Regions from separate parts of the Streptomyces sp. NPDC001231 genome, predicted to be linked through region 2. Evidence: riboswitches for the same ligand, from Rfam matches in the RefSeq annotation. Region 2 holds a riboswitch; each other region holds the start of a gene.
What was found. A riboswitch is a leader RNA that binds a small molecule or an ion and turns the genes downstream of it on or off. The one in region 2 is predicted to bind cobalamin.

Region 1 (4,416 bases), on a different contig from region 2:
TGCGCACCGCCGGCTTCGGCCTGCTCGGCTGGGTCGACAACCTCCCCGCACTGATCGCCGCCTCCGCCGCCACCGGCTTCGCCGGTGCCCTGTTCAACCCCGCCGTCCGCGCCTACCTCGCCGTCGAGGCGGGCGAACGGCGCGTGGACGCCTTCGCCGCCTTCAACGTCCACTACCAGGCGGGCATGCTGCTCGGCCCACTCGTCGGGCTCGCCCTGCTCGCCGCCGACTTCCGCCTCGTGTGCACGACCGCCGCCGGCATCTTCGCCGTCCTCACCGTGCTGCAGTGGCGCGCCCTGCCCGCCCGGCGCGGCCACACGGCGGACACGGACCGGCAGGAGAGCGTGCTCGCGCAGTGGCGGACGGTCGTGTCCAACCGCCCCTTCCTGCTCTTCGCCACCGCCATGATCGGCTCCTACGTGCTCACCTTCCAGGTGTACCTGGCCCTCCCGCTGGCGGCGGCCGACGCCCTGGGGGCGAACGGCACGGCGGTCACCAGCGGGCTCTTCATCGTCTCCGCCGCGGTGGCCGTCGTCGGCCAACTGCGCCTGACCGGCTGGGCCAAGCAGCGGTGGCGACCCAGCCAGGCGCTGGTGCGGGGACTCGCCGTGATGGGGCTGGCCTTCCTGCCGCTCGCGCTCGCCCCGCACGGCTCCTCAGGAGCCGCGCTGGTCGCGCTGGTGACCGCGGTGGTCCTGCTCGCGGTGGGTTCCGCCGTGGTCTACCCGTTCGAGATGGACACCGTCGTCGCCCTGTCGGGCAACCGCCTGGTCGCCACCTACTACGGGCTCTACAACACCGTCTCCGGCCTGGGCATCACCCTGGGCAACCTCGTCACCGGCGCGCTGTGGGACTTCGCCCAGCGGCACCATGCCCTCTGGATGACCTGGACGGCCCTGACCGCCACCGGACTCGTCTGCGCCGCCTCGGTCGCGGCGCTCGCCCGGGCCGGCCGGCTCACCACCCAGGCAGAGCCCGAGCCCGCCCCCGCCTGACGGAAAGGAGGTCGCCGACCCGCGGGTTCAAGGTGTCGCCGACCCGCGGGTTCAACTCCCCAGGGACGACAGTGCGGTGGCGACCCGTTCGGCTGCCTCCGCCGGGGTCGAGGCGTGCGGGGAGAGCCTGAGCGAGTCGGTGCGCACGGTCGCGGTGACGCCTTCGGCGTGCAGCGCCTTGGCGACGAGGCACGGATCGTGGTCCGGCAGGGTGAAGGAGAGGATGCCCGCGCGCCGCGCCGGGTCGGCGGGGGAGAGGACGCGGCCGCCGCACGCCTCGACGACCTCGGTGAGTTCGGCGATCCGTGTGGCGATCGCGGATTCGATCGCGGCGACGGTGTGCCGCTCGACCAGGTCCAGCGCGGCCGCGAACGCGGCGGCCGTCACCGGGCTCAGATTGGTGATCGACCACCGCCGTGCGTCCGGGGCGGGCGGGTGCTCCGCTCCGTCGAAGAGGCCGACGTCCTCGACGCCCGTCCAGCCGGTGAGGACCGGCTCCAGGGATTCCAGGGCGCGGTCGGACAGCGTGGCGAAGCCGGTCGACCATCCGGCGCGCAGCCATTTCTGGCCGCCCGCGACCACCACGTCGGCGGCGTCCCAGGGCAGGGAGGCGACACCGAACGCCTGGATGGCGTCCACGATCAGCAGCCGGTCGGGCCCGATCGCCTCGCGCAGCGCCGCCAGGTCGGCACGGAACCCGGTGCGGAAGTCCACGGCGCTGACCGACACGGCCACGACGTCGTCGGTCAGCGCGGCGCGGACCAGATCGGGGGTGACTCCGGAGCCGGGTGCGGGGTCGATCCAGCGCGGCGTAGCCCGGCCCAGATCCGCGGAGCGGCGCCACGGGTAGTGGTTGGCGGGGAAGTCGGAGCGCGGCGCGAGGACCACGCCCTCTCTGATGCCGAGCGCGGCGTGGAACAGACCGGTGGACGCGTTCGGGAGGAGCACCGTGTGCCGGGCGTCGGTGCCGGCGAGGCGGGCGGCCGTGTCCCGCGCGGTCTCCTCCGCGCGCATCAGGGCGTCCACGGTGGTGTGGTCGGCGCGGGCGGACGCCTCCAGGGCGCGTGCGGTGGCGGTGACGGCGTCCCGGGAGGGCGGCCCGAAGCGTGCGAAGTCCAGGTACCCGGCGGGCGTGTCGAAGTGGGCGGCGTACGACGTGAGCACGGGGCTCGTCCCTCCGGGGTGGTGCGTGCGGATCGACTGGCGCGGCGGGCGGTGGCGCGGAGCTTGCCCGCGCGCATCCTGCCACAGCGCCGGAGTGTCTGATACACGGCTGCCGGGGCCCGCCGCGCTGATGGTGAGGTGATCCGTGAGCAGGTGGAGGCGGCTCGGTGGAGAAGATCACGTCCGTGGTCGCGGTCTTGGCCGGGCGCGCGGCACGCGATACCGTCTGTGCGATATCGACGACGGCACGACGGAAGCCGGTGGGAATCCGGCACGGTCGCGCCACTGTATGCGAACGCCCCCCGGGGTGTTCGTGAGTCAGACCCGTGGCTGTCGTCCTGTGCACCACCGAGATGGGACGCGAACTCCCAGAGGAGGTTCTGCCATGGCGCAGACCGTCGCTCAGCCGACCGCCACCCCCGCCGTTCCCGCCACGCTGCCGCTGAAGGCGATAGCTCCCTGGGCGGTCTTCTTCGGCGTTCTCATGCTGGTCCTGCTCTACTTCGTCGGCGCCGAGCAGGGCGCCACCTCCGTGTTCAGCGGCACGGACGTCCACGAGTGGGTGCACGACGCCCGCCACCTGCTCGGTTTCCCCTGCCACTGAGGCGAGGGACACCGCACGCTCATGAACTCCGCAACGGTAAGAAACCTTCTGGTACGGGGCATGCTCGCCGGCCTTGCCGCCGGTGTGCTCGCCCTGGCCGTCGCCTATTTCCTCGGGGAGCCGTTCGTCGACAAGGCGATCGGCCTCGAGGAGGCGCACTCCCATTCCCATTCCCACTCTCATGACGAGGTGGAAGTCGTCTCCCGTTCCCTCCAGTCCACCGCCGGTCTCGCCACCGGCGTCCTGGTCTACGGGGTCGCCTTCGGCGGCATCGCCGCGCTCGCCTTCTGCTTCGCACTGGGCCGCGTGGGCCGCTTCTCCCCGCGGGCGACCGCGCTGCTGCTGTCCGGCTGCGCGCTGCTGGCCGTGTACGTCGTGCCGTTCCTGAAGTACCCGGCCAACCCGCCCGCGGTCGGCCAGGAAGACACCATCGGCAAGCGCACGACCCTGTACTTCCTGATGATGCTGCTCAGCATCCTCCTCGCGATCGCCGCCACCATCCTGGGCAAGCGCCTCGCGCCCGCGCTGGGCACGTGGTACGCGACGGTGGCCGCGGTGGCCGCCTTCGCCGTGGTGATCGGGCTGGCGTACGCCTTCCTGCCCACCGTCAACGAGGTGCCGGCGGACTTCCCGGCCACCCTGCTGTGGCGGTTCCGGCTCTCCGCCCTGGCCACGCAGACCGTCCTGTGGGGCGGATTCGGGCTGCTCTTCGGCGAGTTGGCCGGGCGAATGCTGAACCCCAGGCCGGTGACGGCCACGACTGGGCGCGCGGTCCCGGCCGCGCACTGACCCCTTCGGCGCACGACAGGGCCCTTCGGAACCGTCCGGGGCCCTGTCGCGTTCCTCAGGGTGCCGCCAGCGGCTGTCCGAGCCGCAGATTCCAGCGGCCGGCCCGTCCACTGAACCCCAGGCCGGTGACGGCCACGACCGGGCGCGCGGTCCCGGCCGCGCACTGACCCCTTCGGTGCACGACAGGGCCCTTCGGAACCGTCCGGGGGCCCTGTCGCGTTCCTCAGGGTGCCGCCAGCGGCTGTCCGAGCCGCAGATTCCAGCGGCCGGCCCGTCCACTGAACTCCGTTGCCGTCAACGGAGGTACGTCCAGCCGCCAGAAGCCGGCCGCGGGCAGGCCCAGCACATGGACGACCGCGGCCCGTACGACCTCCGGCTCGACCACCGCGAGCGTACGGCCGTCGGTGTCCCGCGCGCTGTCCAGCCAGCGCCCGACCCGCTCGCACACGTCCCGCACCGACTCCCCGCCGTGCGGCGCGCGGTCGGGGTCGGCGAGCCAGCGACCCACCGCCTCCGGCTCGGTGGCCATCACCTCCTCCAGGGTCCGGCCCCGCCAGCGGCCCGCGTCCAGACCGGCCAACTCCCGTACCGCCACGCCGTCGAGGCCGAGCGCCGACGCGGTCTCCCGGCAGCGCGCGCTCGGGGACAGGAGCACGCGGGCGGCCGCGGGAAGTGACCCGGCAGCCGAACGGGCCCTGGCCGTCCCGCCGTCGTCGATCGAGTCGCCGTCGTCGAACCGGGCCTGCCGCAGCGACGGGCTCGTCGCGGGCGAGACGAGAGTGACTCGGCTGGTCAACTTCACTCCTGTCGCGCGGTGTTGACGGCCGTGCCCGCGGCGCGGATCGCGTCGACCTCGCCCGGTGG
Region 2 (4,416 bases):
GCTTCTTCGCGGTGCCGTACACGATCCTGGTCTACCCGCTGATCTTCACGTTCCTGCCGCGGCTGTGGTCGGTGTCCCACCGGCACGGATACGTGACCACCTCGGACTTCGTCCGCGGCCGGTTCGGCTCCAAGAGCCTGTCGCTGGCGGTGGCGCTCACCGGCATCCTCGCGACCATGCCGTACATCGCGCTCCAGCTGGTCGGCATCCAGGCCGTGCTGGACGTGATGGGCGTCGGGGGCGGCGACAGCACCCACTGGTTCGTGAAGGACCTGCCGCTGCTGATCGCCTTCGGTGTGCTGGCGGCGTACACCTACTCGTCGGGGCTGCGCGCGCCCGCGCTGATCGCGTTCGTGAAGGACACCCTGATCTACATCGTGATCGCGGTGGCCATCATCTACATCCCGATCAAGCTGGGCGGCTTCGGCGAGGTGTTCGCCAAGGCGGACCAGAAGTTCAGCGAGTCGGGGACGGGCGGTCTGGTGCCGGCGGCGGCCGGCCAGTGGACGTACGCCACACTGGCCCTGGGCTCCGCGCTCGCGCTGTTCATGTACCCGCACTCGATCACCGCGACGCTGTCCTCGCGCAGCCGCGAGGTGATCCGCCGCAACACCACGATCCTGCCGCTGTACTCGCTGATGCTGGGCCTGCTCGCCCTGCTGGGCTTCATGGCGATCGCGGCGGGCGTGCAGGTGAAGAACGGCCAGCTGGCCATTCCGCAGCTGTTCGAGAACATGTTCCCGGACTGGTTCGCGGGGGTGGCGTTCGCGGCGATCGCCATCGGCGCGCTGGTACCGGCGGCCATCATGTCGATCGCCGCCGCGAACCTGTTCACCCGCAACATCTACAAGGACTTCCTCCGCCCGCACGCGACGCCGAAGGAGGAGACCCGGGTATCCAAGATCGTGTCGCTGCTGGTGAAGGTGGGCGCGCTGGTCTTCGTCCTGACCATGGACAAGACGGTCGCCATCAACTTCCAGCTGCTCGGCGGCATCTGGATCCTGCAGACCTTCCCGGCCCTGGTCGGCGGCCTGTTCACCCGCTGGTTCCACCGCTGGGCGCTGCTGGCGGGCTGGGCGGTCGGCATGGTCTACGGCACGGTCGCCGCCTACGGGGTCGCCTCGCCGACGCAGAAGCACTTCGGCGGCTCGGCGAAGGAGATCCCGGGCATCGGCGAGATCGGCTACATCGGTCTGACGGCGTTCGTGCTCAACGCGGCCGTCGCGGTGGTCCTGACCTTCGTGCTGAGGGCGGTCAAGGCGCCTGAGGGCGTGGACGAGACCCGGCCGGATGACTACACGGCGGACGCCGGCGACCCGGACGTCGAGGTGGAACTCCCGCCGGCCACGGCGGCGGCCCCGCGCTGACAACCGGGAGGGGCACCCCACGGGCCGCCGGAGAAATCCGGCGGCCCGCCGCCGTGCCCGTGCGGCACACTCTGGCGCATGGACATCGTGATCCGGCCGGTGGAACCCGGCGAGTACGGCACCCTCGGTGAGATCACCGCCCAGGCCTACCTCCGGGACGGGCTCCTCGACTTCGGTGAGAGCGACGAGTATCTCGGCGAGCTGCGGGACGTGGCCAAGCGGGCGGCCGCGGCCGAGGTACTGGTGGCGGTGGCGGACGGGAAGGTGCTCGGCGGCGTGACCTTCGTCCCCGGCACGGGCCCCATGGCCGACCTAGCCGGTCCCGGGGAGACCGAGATACGGATGCTCGCGGTCGCGCACACGGCGCGAGGCCGAGGCGTCGGCGAGGCCCTCGTACGGGCCTGTCTGGACCGGGCACGGGCCGTGGAGGGCTGTGTCCGCGTGGTGCTGTCCACCCAGAGCGCCATGCACACCGCCCACCGCATCTACGAGCGCCTGGGCTTCGTCCGCACGCCGGGCCGGGACTGGAACCCCCTCCCGCACCTGGACGACATCATGCTGCTCACCTACGAGTTGACATTCTGACACGTTCCTGAAGCGACACGGCACAACATATGGGGGTGCCCGACTCACTCAGCACAAGATGTATGCTCGTGCTCACTGTCGCCGCAGGGGAATCCGGTGCGAATCCGGAACTGTCCCGCAACGGTGTACTCGTGCGCGTATGCCCCCATGGGCCGCCACGAGCGTCAGTCCGAGGACCTGCCGACAGTGCGCCCGGCCGTCCGGTCCGGGTGCCCTGACGTCCGGGCTTCGTGGAATGGGCCGGTGGACGCGGCGCCGCGTGCGCTCGTGTGCTGCCCCCTGCCCTCGGCGAGGCCCCGTGCCGAGCGAGGGAGAGCTCCACGTGACCATCGCGCCAGCAGACCCGGTTTCAGCCACAGCTCCGGAAACCGACGGTCCAGGTGCCGTACTGCTGCGGACCCTGACCGAGCTGACCGCCGACCTCCCCGACGCCGACCCCGGCCGGGTCGCCGCCGCCGCGCTGCGCGGCCGGTCGGCGCGGGCCGACGAGGCCGAGTTGCGCGAGCTGGCCACGGAGGCGGCCGCCGGGCTCATCTCCGAGGACCCCGCCTACTCCCGGCTCGCGGCCAGGCTGCTGACCCTCGCCATCCGCGCCGAGGCCGCCTCCCAGGGCGTCGTGTCCTTCACCGACTCCGTCGCCGTCAGCCACCGCGAGGGCCTTCTCGCCGACCGGACCGCCGAGTTCGCGCGCCGGTACGCCGACCGCCTCGACGCGCTGATCGACCCGGCCGCCGACGACCGCTTCGGCTACTTCGGCCTGCGCACCCTGCACAGCCGGTACCTGCTGCGGCACCCGATCACCCGCAAGGTGATCGAGACGCCGCAGCACTTCATGCTGCGGGTCGCGGCGGGTCTCGCGCAGGACGACACCGCGCGGTCGGTCGACGAGGTCGAGGCGCTCTACGGGCTGATGAGCCGCCTCGACTACCTGCCCTCCTCCCCCACGCTCTTCAACTCCGGTACGCGCCACCCCCAGATGTCGTCCTGCTACCTGCTCGACTCCCCCAGGGACGAGCTGGACTCGATCTACGAGCGCTACCTCCAGGTCGCCAGGCTGTCCAAGCACGCCGGCGGCATCGGCATCGCCTACTCCCGCATCCGCTCCCGCGGTTCGCTGATCCGCGGCACCAACGGGCACTCCAACGGCATCGTGCCGTTCCTGAAGACCCTGGACGCCTCGGTGGCCGCCGTGAACCAGGGCGGCCGGCGCAAGGGTGCCGCCGCGGTCTACCTGGAGACCTGGCACTCGGACATCGAGGAGTTCCTGGAGCTGCGCGACAACACCGGTGAGGACGCCCGCCGGACGCACAACCTCAACCTCGCGCACTGGGTTCCGGACGAGTTCATGCGCCGTGTGAACGCCGACGGGCAGTGGTCGCTGTTCTCCCCCGCGGACGTGCCGGAGCTGACCGACCTGTGGGGCGAGGAGTTCGACGCCGCGTACCGCGCCGCGGAGGCGCGTGGCCTGGCCAGGAAGACCATGCCGGCCCGCGACCTGTACGGCCGCATGATGCGCACCCTCGCGCAGACCGGCAACGGCTGGATGACCTTCAAGGACGCCGCCAACCGCACCGCCAACCAGACCGCGCAGCCGGGCCACGTCGTCCACTCCTCCAACCTCTGCACGGAGATCCTGGAGGTCACCGACGACGGCGAGACGGCGGTGTGCAACCTGGGTTCGGTCAACCTCGGCGCGTTCGTGGCCGGCGGTGACATCGACTGGGAGCGGCTGGACGAGACCGTCCGCACCGCCGTCACCTTCCTCGACCGCGTGGTGGACATCAACTTCTACCCGACCGAGCAGGCGGGCCGCTCCAACGCCCGCTGGCGGCCGGTGGGCCTGGGCGCCATGGGTCTTCAGGACGTCTTCTTCAAGCTGCGGCTGCCCTTCGACTCCCTGGAGGCGAAGGCCCTGTCCACCCGTATCGCCGAGCGGATCATGCTCGCCGCGTACGAGGCGTCCGCCGACCTCGCCGAGCGTGACGGCCCGCTGCCCGCCTGGGAGAAGACCCGTACGGCCCAGGGGGTGCTGCACCCCGACCACTACGACGTCGAGGTGACCTGGCCGGAGCGCTGGGCGGCCCTGCGCGAGCGGATCGCCGCCGTCGGCATGCGCAACTCGCTGCTGCTCGCCATCGCCCCGACCGCCACCATCGCCTCGATCGCGGGCGTGTACGAGTGCATCGAGCCGCAGGTCTCCAACCTCTTCAAGCGTGAGACGCTCTCCGGGGAGTTCTTGCAGGTCAACTCGTACCTGGTGAACGATCTGAAGGCGCTCGGCGTCTGGGACGCCCGCACCCGCGAGGCGCTGCGCGAGGCGAACGGCTCGGTGCAGGACTTCGCCTGGATCCCCGAGGACGTGCGGACGCTGTACCGCACGGCGTGGGAGATCCCGCAGCGCGGCCTGATCGACATGGCCGCGGCCCGCACCGCGTTCCTGGACCAGTCCCAGTCCCTGAACCTG
Region 3 (4,416 bases), on a different contig from region 2:
CGCCGTGCTGAACCTGGTGGGCGCCTTCCTGTCCGTGGAAGTCGCCAACACGATCTCCAAGGGTCTCGTCGACGAGAACGGCATCCGTCCCGAAGTCATCTTCGCCGCCCTGGTGGGCGCGATCCTCTGGAACCTGCTGACCTGGCTGGTCGGACTCCCCTCCAGCTCCTCGCACGCCCTCATGGGCGGTCTGATCGGCGCCACCATCGCCTCGGCCGGCTTCACCGCCGTGCACGGCGGTGTCCTGCTCACCAAGGTCCTCATCCCGGCGGTCGCCGCCCCGGTCGTCGCGGGTCTCGCCGCGCTGGTCTCGACCCGGCTGTCGTACGGCATCGGCAGTAAGTCGAATTCGAACGGCAAGGCGGCCGAGAAGGGCCACCGCGCCGGGCAGATCGCCTCCGCGGGCCTGGTCTCGCTGGCCCACGGCACCAACGACGCGCAGAAGACGATGGGCGTCATCACCCTCGCCCTGATCGCCGGCGGCGCCCTCGCCCCCGGCTCCAACCCTCCCACCTGGGTCATCCTCTCGGCGGGCCTGGCCATCGCGCTCGGCACCTACATCGGCGGCTGGCGCATCATCCGCACCATGGGCAAGGGCCTGACCGACCTTCAGCCGCAGCAGGGCTTCGCCGCCCAGACCAGCGCGGCCACCGCCATCCTGGCCTCCTCCCACCTCGGCTTCTCCCTCTCCACCACGCACGTCGTCTCCGGTTCGGTGATGGGCGCGGGCCTGGGCCGCAAGGGCGGCGTGGTCCGCTGGTCCACCGCGAGCCGCATGGCCGTCGCCTGGGCCCTCACACTGCCCGCCGCGGCCCTGGTCGCGGCCGGCGCGGAGGCGGTGACGCGCCTCGGCGACTGGGGCACCTGGCTCGTCGCCGCGTTCCTGGTGGCCTCCAGCGCCGCGATCTGGAAGATCTCCCGCCGCGAGGTCGTCGACCACACCAACGTCAACGAGACCGAGGAGCCGGCCGGCGTGGTCACCCAGGCCATCGCCGCCGTCACCCCGCCCCCGGCCTCCCCGGTGACCGAGGAGCTCAAGGCCACGATCCCCGCCCAGGCCTCCGCGCCCGCCGGTGATCCCGCGTCCGTGGCGACCCCGCCGGCCGCCGCCGTCTGAGCCCGCGCCACAGGTAGAAGGAAGAGAAGCACCATGAAGATCGACTGGGTGGCCCTCGGCTCCGTCTTCGGCGTCAGCCTCGGCGTCACGGTGGGCCTCGTGGCCCTGTTCACCCTCGGCATCGCCGGTCTCTCCCGCCGCGAGCGGGCCGTCGCCGAGGGCCACGGCGGCGGGGCCCTCGCGGTCACCGGCGCCTACGCCTGCTTCGCCGCGTGCGCCGCCGCCGTGGCCTACGGGATCTACCTGATCGTGGCCTGACCCGGCCGGGACCCGGGCAACCGGGTCCGGGTCCCGCCCCTCACGTCACCCGCTCTTCCCGGACCGTCCCCACGGCGGCCCGGGAAGGGCGGGTCTTCTGGTTCCCGGCGCCCGCGGTGTGTGCCTCATCTCAGTACCCCTGCGCAGGTCAACGGCAGGTTGACGGGTGTTCGCGGTGCGTGGTGGACTGCCGGAGCCAAGTACGGCGGCAGGAGAGGAAGTCCGGTGCGAATCCGGCGCGGTCCCGCCACTGTGACCGGGGAAGAACTTCCCCGGGAGCCAGGAACTCTCGCCGCCGGTCTCGTCGAACCAGGGCGTGGACACCCTGAGTGAGGACACATATCGCCATGCGCGGCTGCCGACCGAGGTTCACCACCGTCTGTCCGACCGACCGCACGACCGGCTGACCCGATGGGTGCCGATCGCGACTTCGCGTACGGCGCCGCCGCCGGCCTCCTCGGTGACCTGCTCCTCGGCGATCCACGCCGCGGGCACCCCGTCGCCGTGTTCGGACGGGCCGCGGGTGCCGTGGAACGCGCGCTGTGGCGGGACCACCGCGGCTGGGGCGCCCTGCACACCGCCGTGTGCGTGGGCGGTGTCCTGGGCTCGGCCGCGCTGGCCGCGTCCGTCGCGCGTTCCTCCCGTACCGCCTCCGTCGCGCTGACCGCCGCCGCCACCTGGGCCGTCGTCGGCGGGACCTCCCTCGCCCGTGAGGCGCGGGAGATCGGGCGCGCGCTGGACGCCGGGGACGTCGAGGGCGCCCGGGCGCGGCTGCCGCATCTGTGTGGGCGCGATCCGCGGGCGCTGGGCGCCGACGGGATCGCCCGGGCCGTCGTCGAGTCCGTCGCCGAGAACACCTCCGACGCGGTGGTGGGCGCGCTGGTGTGGGGCGCCGCCGCCGGTGTGCCGGGCCTCCTCGGCTTCCGTGCGGTCAACACCCTGGACGCCATGGTCGGGCACAAGTCCCCCCGGTACCGCCGCTACGGCTGGGCCTCGGCCCGGCTCGACGACCTCGCCGGATGGCCGGGGGCGCGGCTCACCGCCGCCCTGGCGGCCGTCGCGGGCGACGACCCGCGCGGTGCCGTACGGGCCTGGCGCGCCGACGCCGGCCGGCACCCGAGCCCCAACGCCGGTCCGGTGGAAGCCGCGTTCGCGGGGGCGCTCGGGGTACGGCTGGGCGGCACGCTCTCGTACGCCGGGCGCGTGGAGCACCGCCCGGTGCTCAACAACGCCGGACGTGCCGTCCATCCGGGTGACATCGAGCGCGCGGTACGGCTCTCCCGCCGCGTGGGCTGGCTCGCGCTCGGCGTGTGCGCGGGCGTACGGCTGCTGAAGAGAGGACGGACGTCATGAGTGGCGGTCTGCTCGTCGCCGGCACCACCTCCGACGCCGGGAAGAGCGTCGTCACCGCCGGGATCTGCCGGTGGCTGGTGCGCCAGGGTGTGAAGGTCGCTCCCTTCAAGGCGCAGAACATGTCCCTCAACTCGTTCGTCACCCGGGAGGGCGCCGAGATCGGGCGGGCGCAGGCCATGCAGGCCCAGGCGTGCCGGGTCGAGCCGACCGCGCTGATGAACCCGGTGCTGCTCAAGCCGGGCGGCGAGCAGAGCAGCCAGGTCGTGCTGCTGGGCAGGCCGGTGGGCGAGTTGAGCGCGCGCGGCTACCACGGCGGGCGGCAGCAGAAGCTCCTCGGCACCGTGCTGGACTGCCTCGCCGAGTTGCGCGGCACGTACGACGCGGTGATCTGCGAGGGTGCGGGCAGCCCGGCGGAGATCAACCTGCGCCGGACCGACATCGTCAACATGGGGATCGCGCGCGGCGCGCGGCTGCCCGTGCTCGTCGTCGGCGACATCGACCGCGGCGGCGTCTTCGCCTCCTTCTTCGGCACGCTCGCACTGCTGTCGCCGCAGGACCAGGAACTCGTCGCCGGGTTCCTCGTCAACAAGTTCCGCGGGGACGTCTCGCTGCTCGAACCCGGGCTCGACATGCTGCACGGGCTCACCGGCCGGCGTACGTACGGCGTGCTGCCGTTCCGGCACGGGCTCGGCATCGACGAGGAGGACGGACTGAGGGTGTCGCTGCGCGGCGCGGTGCGGGAGTCCACCGTGGCGCCGCCGGTCGGGGAGGACGTGCTGCGGGTCGCCGTCTGCGCCGTGCCGCTGATGTCCAACTTCACCGACGTGGACGCGCTCGCCGCCGAACCGGGCGTCGTCGTGCGGTTCGTGGACCGGCCCGAGGAACTGACCGACGCCGACCTCGTCGTCGTGCCCGGCACACGCGGCACGGTCAGGGCGCTGGAATGGCTGCGGGAGCGGGGGCTCGCGCGGGCCCTGGCGAGCAGGGCCGCCCAGGGGCGGCCGGTGCTGGGCATCTGCGGCGGCTTCCAGCTCCTCGGCGAGCACATCGAGGACGACGTGGAGAGCCGGTGCGGACACGTCGACGGGCTGGGCCTGCTGCCCGTACGGGTCAGGTTCGCCCGCGAGAAGACCCTCACCCGGCCACGGGGCGAAGCCCTCGGCGAGCGGGTCGAGGGATACGAGATCCATCACGGGGTCGCCGAAGTCACCGGCGGGGAGGCCTTCCTGGACGGCTGCCGGGTCGGGGCCGTCTGGGGCACGCACTGGCACGGCTCACTGGAGTCGGACGGCTTCCGGCGCGCGTTCCTGCGCGAGGTGGCCACTGCCGCCGGACGCCGTTTCGTGCCGGCGCCCGACACCTCGTTCGCCGCGCTGCGCGAGGAGCAGCTCGACCGGCTCGGCGACCTGATCGAACAGCACGCGGACACGGACGCGCTCTGGCGGCTCATCGAGTCGGGCGCGCCGCAAGGACTGCCTTTCATTCCACCGGGAGCGCCCGCATGAGCACAGTGTTGTTGTTGTCGACCGCCGACACCGATCTGCTCGCCGCCCGAGCCTCGGCCGCCTCCTACCGGATCGGCAACCCGACCCGCGTGGACGTCGACGACGAGCTTCCGGGGCTGCTGGACGGCGCGGACATCGCCGTCGTACGGCTGCTCGGCGGCAAGCGCGCCTGGGAGGACGGGC
Region 4 (4,416 bases), on a different contig from region 2:
CTACCAGGGTGGTTGAGTTCAATGCTTATCTCGCGCCGTCCAGCCAGGCCGTCGGCCAGTGTGACAAGGCCGCGTTCATCTCCGTAGACACGGACGTCGGTACGCAAAGCCCGAGCACGGCGAACACGTGGGTGGTCATCGACATCAAGACGTTCGGGCAGGCGGCGAGGGGCCGGCGAGCCACGCGCGACGAGTGTGACGTCGACGCTGTCGATCCACCCCTCGCGACCGGCGAGGTAACGCAGGAAACCAGGAGCCATTGAAGCCCCGTAACCGTCTGGTCCGTGAGCCTGGACGTCGGAAGTGGACAGGGCGGTGGCGATCACGGCGTGCCCGGTGAAGGCGACCGAGCACTCCAGCCCACCCGGCAGGGGCGGAAGAACTGTTACGCGGCCGTCTGCAGGCGGGAAGCGTCCGTCGGCAGCATTGAGGAACATGCCCAGCAGTGGGTGAGACTCGGCCATGACGGTCCACCCTACGAGGGGCTGTTCGCCGTGGCAGCCACACCCGTTGGGTGAAGCGCCGGCAGGCCGTGGGCCAGGTCGGCCCGAAAGCAACGATCGCTCAGTAGCCGCCCAGGAGGGTCCGTACCCTGCGCAACGCCTCCGGGCCCGCGGTGCTGTGACAGCGGGTGGGTTCGGCGGGGCGGCGGCCCCACAGCAGCAGGACGCGGGTGGCCGCGTCGCTCTTGAGCGTGGCCGGGCCCTCGGGGGCGGCGAACCGGATCGTGCCGCCCTCGGCGTCGGCGGTCACCACGATGTCGTCCGTGCCCGGGGTGCGCAGGCGGCCCTCGACCCGTCCCCCGGGCCCCAGGTCCAGACCGGCGCGGCCCCGGACCAGCAAGGGACGGCCGACCGACACCACGCTGTGCTCGGTCATCCACGGCTCGCTGAGGGACTGCACGGCCGTCCGGTCGTCGCCGGTCAGGTCCCAGCGGTGGAGGATCATTTCCTCACGCATGTGTTCCGCGAAGAAGGGGACCTTCACGGAACGGCCGGTCCACATCACCTCGGTGTCCGGGGAGAGGTCCTGCGCGGCGGCCGCGGCGATCTCGGTGAGCTGTTCACAGTTGGTCATGAACGCCGCCCAGAGCTCGGCGTCCGACATCCGCCGGTAGGGAGCCTCGCGCTCGAAGCTCCTGGTCTCCACCGGTGTGCCGGCGAGGAATGCTCGCAGCACGCGGGCCAGTACCTCGGCGTTCCCCGTCTGGTGGACCAGGACGTCACGCACCGTCCACACCTCGCACCACGTGCCGTCGTCGGGCCTTCGGCCCTGCACGGCGTGGACGAAGGGAGCCAGCTCGGGCAGCGTGTCGTCGACCTCGGACGGGATCACGGGCCATGGGTATCCCGGTCGAGCCGTCCGTCGAACCGGCGAGCGTCCGATCGGAGGCATGACGCCTCGGAGCAGGGGGCCGAGCGCGTGGGCTCGTCCTCCACGGGTACCCGTCAGCGCGTACGGCGGTCTGACGACCGTACGACGAAGAGCCCGGACGCGCGCATGCCCGAACTGCCGGATGTCGAGGGATTCCGCGAGGTGCTGATGACCTGCGGCCGGCAGCGGTGTGTCACGGACGTCGAGGTGCGGGACACCGGGGTGCTGCGGGGTGTCAGCGCGCAGCGGTTCCGGAGGGGGCTGAAGGGGAGGCGTCTGGGGGAGGGGTGGCGGCACGGCAAGTGGTTGTTCGTGCCGGTGGATGACGGCGGTCGCGTACTGGTCTGGCATTTCGGTATGACGGGATCGTTGCGGTGCTGTGCCCCGGACGAGCCCCTCGCACCGCACGACCGCATCGTGCTGACGCTCGACGACTCCCGGCACCTGCGCTACCGCGATCAACGCAAGCTCCAAGGTGTGCAGTTGGCCGACGACGCACAGGTCGCACGGATCACGGACGGTCTGGGGCCCGACGCCCTCACACTGAGCGGAGCGGAATTGCGGAAGCTGCTGTCGGGACGACGGCGTGCCATCAAGAGCGCGCTGATGGACCAGTCCGTGATCGCGGGCCTCGGGAACCTCCTGTGCGACGAGATCCTCTGGCGGGCCCGGGTGGCACCGCGGACCCCGGCACGGGACCTGAGTGATCCGCGCTTCGGCGTATCCACGCGGGGATGGGCCGGGTCCTTGAGACATCCGTGCGCGCCGGGTGCGTGCCACCGCGTCGTTCCTGGCTCACCGGGCACCGGGACGACCGCGAGCCGACATGTCCTCGCTGCGGGTGGCCCCTGTGCTCGAACCGCGTCGGCGGACGCCGCACGGTCTGGTGCCCCCAGTGCCGGCAATGAGCGAAGCGACCGTTCCCCAGTGAGCGAACGGCAATGGGATGATGGTCGGCGACATAAGGCGACGGCGGTCCGAGGAAGCCGGTGTGAATCCGGCGCGGTCCCGCCACTGTGACCGGTGAGCGAGTTCCGGAAGGCCACTGCCCCCGCCCGGGGTGGGAAGGCGGGACGAGTGACGACCCGGGAGCCAGGAGACTCATGCGGTCGCCTCCTCGATCGACACCGGGGCGGATCTCCCCGGGAGGGGAGTGGTGCGGCGTGTCCGAAAAGCCGACGGACGAGGCGCCGGACGGTGCCGTGGCGGGGAGCGGTCCGGTGCCGTGCCGGGTCGTCGTGTGCCGGGACTGCTGCTGCGGCAGCCCCAAGGTGGCCGGGGTCGATCACGCGGCGCAGACCGCGCGGCTGCGTGCGGAGGTGCCGGTGCGCATCTCCGACTGCCTCGACGTGTGCGAGCAGGCGAACGTCATCGTGGTCCAGCCGTCCGCCGCGGGCCGGACCGCCGGTGCGCGACCGGTCTGGCTCGGGCTCGTCAACGATGCGGACGCGACCGAGGACATCGTCGCCTGGGTACGCGCCGGTGGCCCGGGAGTGGCTCCCCTGCCGGACATCCTCGACCTCTACGCCATCACGCCGCCACGGCGTCCCACGGACTCCTGAGGCCCGCACGCGCGGGGAGGTCCGCACGCGCGGGGAGGTCCGCACGTGCGAGGAGGCCGACCGTCGTCACCGGCCGGGAAACGGGCGGGCCTCGGCCGGTGTGACTGCCTCGCCGGCCTGTACGCCGTGCAGGATCTGGGCGAGCACCTCCGCCCCGCGTACCACCCGTGGCCCCGGCCGGCCAACTGCTCCGACAGCCCGAGTTCGGCGACGATGTCGGTCGCGGCGGGCAGCAGGGAGACGATGCACATACCTCGACTGCAGGAGGCTCCAGGACCCGAGGACCGCGCGGATCCGCCGATTCCGACGCCCGGTGTGCACGGCGTGCACGGCATGCACGGCGTGATCGCGCCAACGCGCACCAGGAACTCGGTCGCCGACCGGCGCTCCAACCGCACGGGGGCTACGGCTACCTCGGCGAGTACGGCCTTGAGAAGATCGTCCGTGACCTGCGCGTCCATCAGAACCTGGAAGGAACCGACGAGATCATGCGTGTCATCGTGGCCCGCGGCCGGACGGAGGCGTTCGGATGACCGCCGCCGAGGAACCCGTCCTGTTCCACACCGACGGGCGGGCCGCCCACATCACCCTCAACCGGCCGAAGGCCCTCAACGCCCTCAACCGCGAGATGGTGCGCCGTATCGACGAGGCGCTGACGGCCTGGGAGCACGACCCGGCCGTGGAGACCGTGGTCATCACCGGCGCGGGGGAGCGCGGCCTGTGCGCGGGCGGTGACATCCGCGCCATCCACGACGACGTCCGCGACCGGGACGGCACCGCCTCGGCCGCCTTCTGGCGCGACGAGTACCGCCTCAACGCCCGTATCGCCCGCTACCCGAAGCCGTACGTCGCCGTCATGGACGGCATCGTGATGGGAGGCGGCGTCGGCGTCTCCGCGCACGGCAGCGTCCGGATCGTCACCGAGCGCTCGCGGATCGCGATGCCGGAGACCGGTATCGGCTTCGTCCCCGACGTCGGCGGCACCCATCTGCTGGCCCTCGCCCCAGGGGAACTGGGCACCCATCTCGCGCTGACCGGTGCGCAGATCGGCGCCGGCGACGCCGTGCTCTGCGGGCTCGCCGACCACTACGTGCCGTCAGCGGCCCTGCCGGCCCTCGTCGACGACCTCGCAGGCACGCCCGTACGGGAGGTGCTGGCGCGCCATGCCCGACCGCTGCCGCAAGGGGAGTTGGAGGCGCAGAGGGAATGGATCGACCCCTGCTATGCCGCCGGGACGGTCGAGGACATCCTGGGCCGGCTGTTCGACCACGGCGAGCCCGCCGCCAAGGAGGCGGCCGAAACCCTGCTCACCAGGTCACCGACCGCCGTGAAGGTCACCCTGGCCGCCGTGCGCCGCGCCCGCCGTCTCGGATCGCTGGAGCCGGTCCTCGACCAGGAGTACCGCGTCTCCTGCGCCGCCCTGAGCAGCCCCGACCTGGTGGAGGGCATCCGCGCCCAGGTCATCGACAAGGACCGCGAC

Region 1: it holds a riboswitch for cobalamin, as region 2 does, so the genes downstream of both, ACFY3J_RS16610 (CbtB-domain containing protein) here and ACFY3J_RS33485 (ribonucleoside-diphosphate reductase subunit alpha) in region 2, are expected to answer to the same signal.
Region 3: it holds a riboswitch for cobalamin, as region 2 does, so the genes downstream of both, ACFY3J_RS04145 (cobalamin biosynthesis protein) here and ACFY3J_RS33485 (ribonucleoside-diphosphate reductase subunit alpha) in region 2, are expected to answer to the same signal.
Region 4: it holds a riboswitch for cobalamin, as region 2 does, so the genes downstream of both, ACFY3J_RS21095 ((2Fe-2S) ferredoxin domain-containing protein) here and ACFY3J_RS33485 (ribonucleoside-diphosphate reductase subunit alpha) in region 2, are expected to answer to the same signal.

What each region holds. Positions count from the first base shown of each region.
Region 1 covers NZ_JBIAXS010000012.1:47,732-52,147, reverse strand. The annotation lists gene ACFY3J_RS16620 (MDR family MFS transporter) at 1-995, shown strand, start outside; gene ACFY3J_RS16615 (aminotransferase class V-fold PLP-dependent enzyme) at 1,047-2,159, opposite strand; cobalamin riboswitch at 2,366-2,508, shown strand; gene ACFY3J_RS16610 (CbtB-domain containing protein) at 2,545-2,763, shown strand; gene ACFY3J_RS16605 (CbtA family protein) at 2,785-3,552, shown strand; gene ACFY3J_RS16600 (histidine phosphatase family protein) at 3,776-4,348, opposite strand; gene ACFY3J_RS16595 (DeoR/GlpR family DNA-binding transcription regulator) at 4,351-4,416, opposite strand, start outside.
Region 2 covers NZ_JBIAXS010000038.1:16,177-20,592, forward strand. The annotation lists gene mctP (monocarboxylate uptake permease MctP) at 1-1,367, shown strand, start outside; gene ACFY3J_RS33480 (GNAT family N-acetyltransferase) at 1,446-1,952, shown strand; cobalamin riboswitch at 1,998-2,152, shown strand; gene ACFY3J_RS33485 (ribonucleoside-diphosphate reductase subunit alpha) at 2,275-4,416, shown strand, end outside.
Region 3 covers NZ_JBIAXS010000002.1:305,424-309,839, reverse strand. The annotation lists gene ACFY3J_RS04155 (inorganic phosphate transporter) at 1-1,117, shown strand, start outside; gene ACFY3J_RS04150 (hypothetical protein) at 1,151-1,375, shown strand; cobalamin riboswitch at 1,550-1,687, shown strand; gene ACFY3J_RS04145 (cobalamin biosynthesis protein) at 1,787-2,728, shown strand; gene ACFY3J_RS04140 (cobyric acid synthase) at 2,725-4,233, shown strand; gene cobN (cobaltochelatase subunit CobN) at 4,230-4,416, shown strand, end outside.
Region 4 covers NZ_JBIAXS010000016.1:189,665-194,080, forward strand. The annotation lists gene ACFY3J_RS21080 (hypothetical protein) at 9-263, shown strand; gene ACFY3J_RS21085 (maleylpyruvate isomerase N-terminal domain-containing protein) at 565-1,335, opposite strand; gene ACFY3J_RS21090 (Fpg/Nei family DNA glycosylase) at 1,501-2,394, shown strand; cobalamin riboswitch at 2,354-2,477, shown strand; gene ACFY3J_RS21095 ((2Fe-2S) ferredoxin domain-containing protein) at 2,538-2,936, shown strand; partial or broken gene ACFY3J_RS21100 (acyl-CoA dehydrogenase family protein) at 3,320-3,469, shown strand; gene ACFY3J_RS21105 (enoyl-CoA hydratase/isomerase family protein) at 3,466-4,416, shown strand, end outside.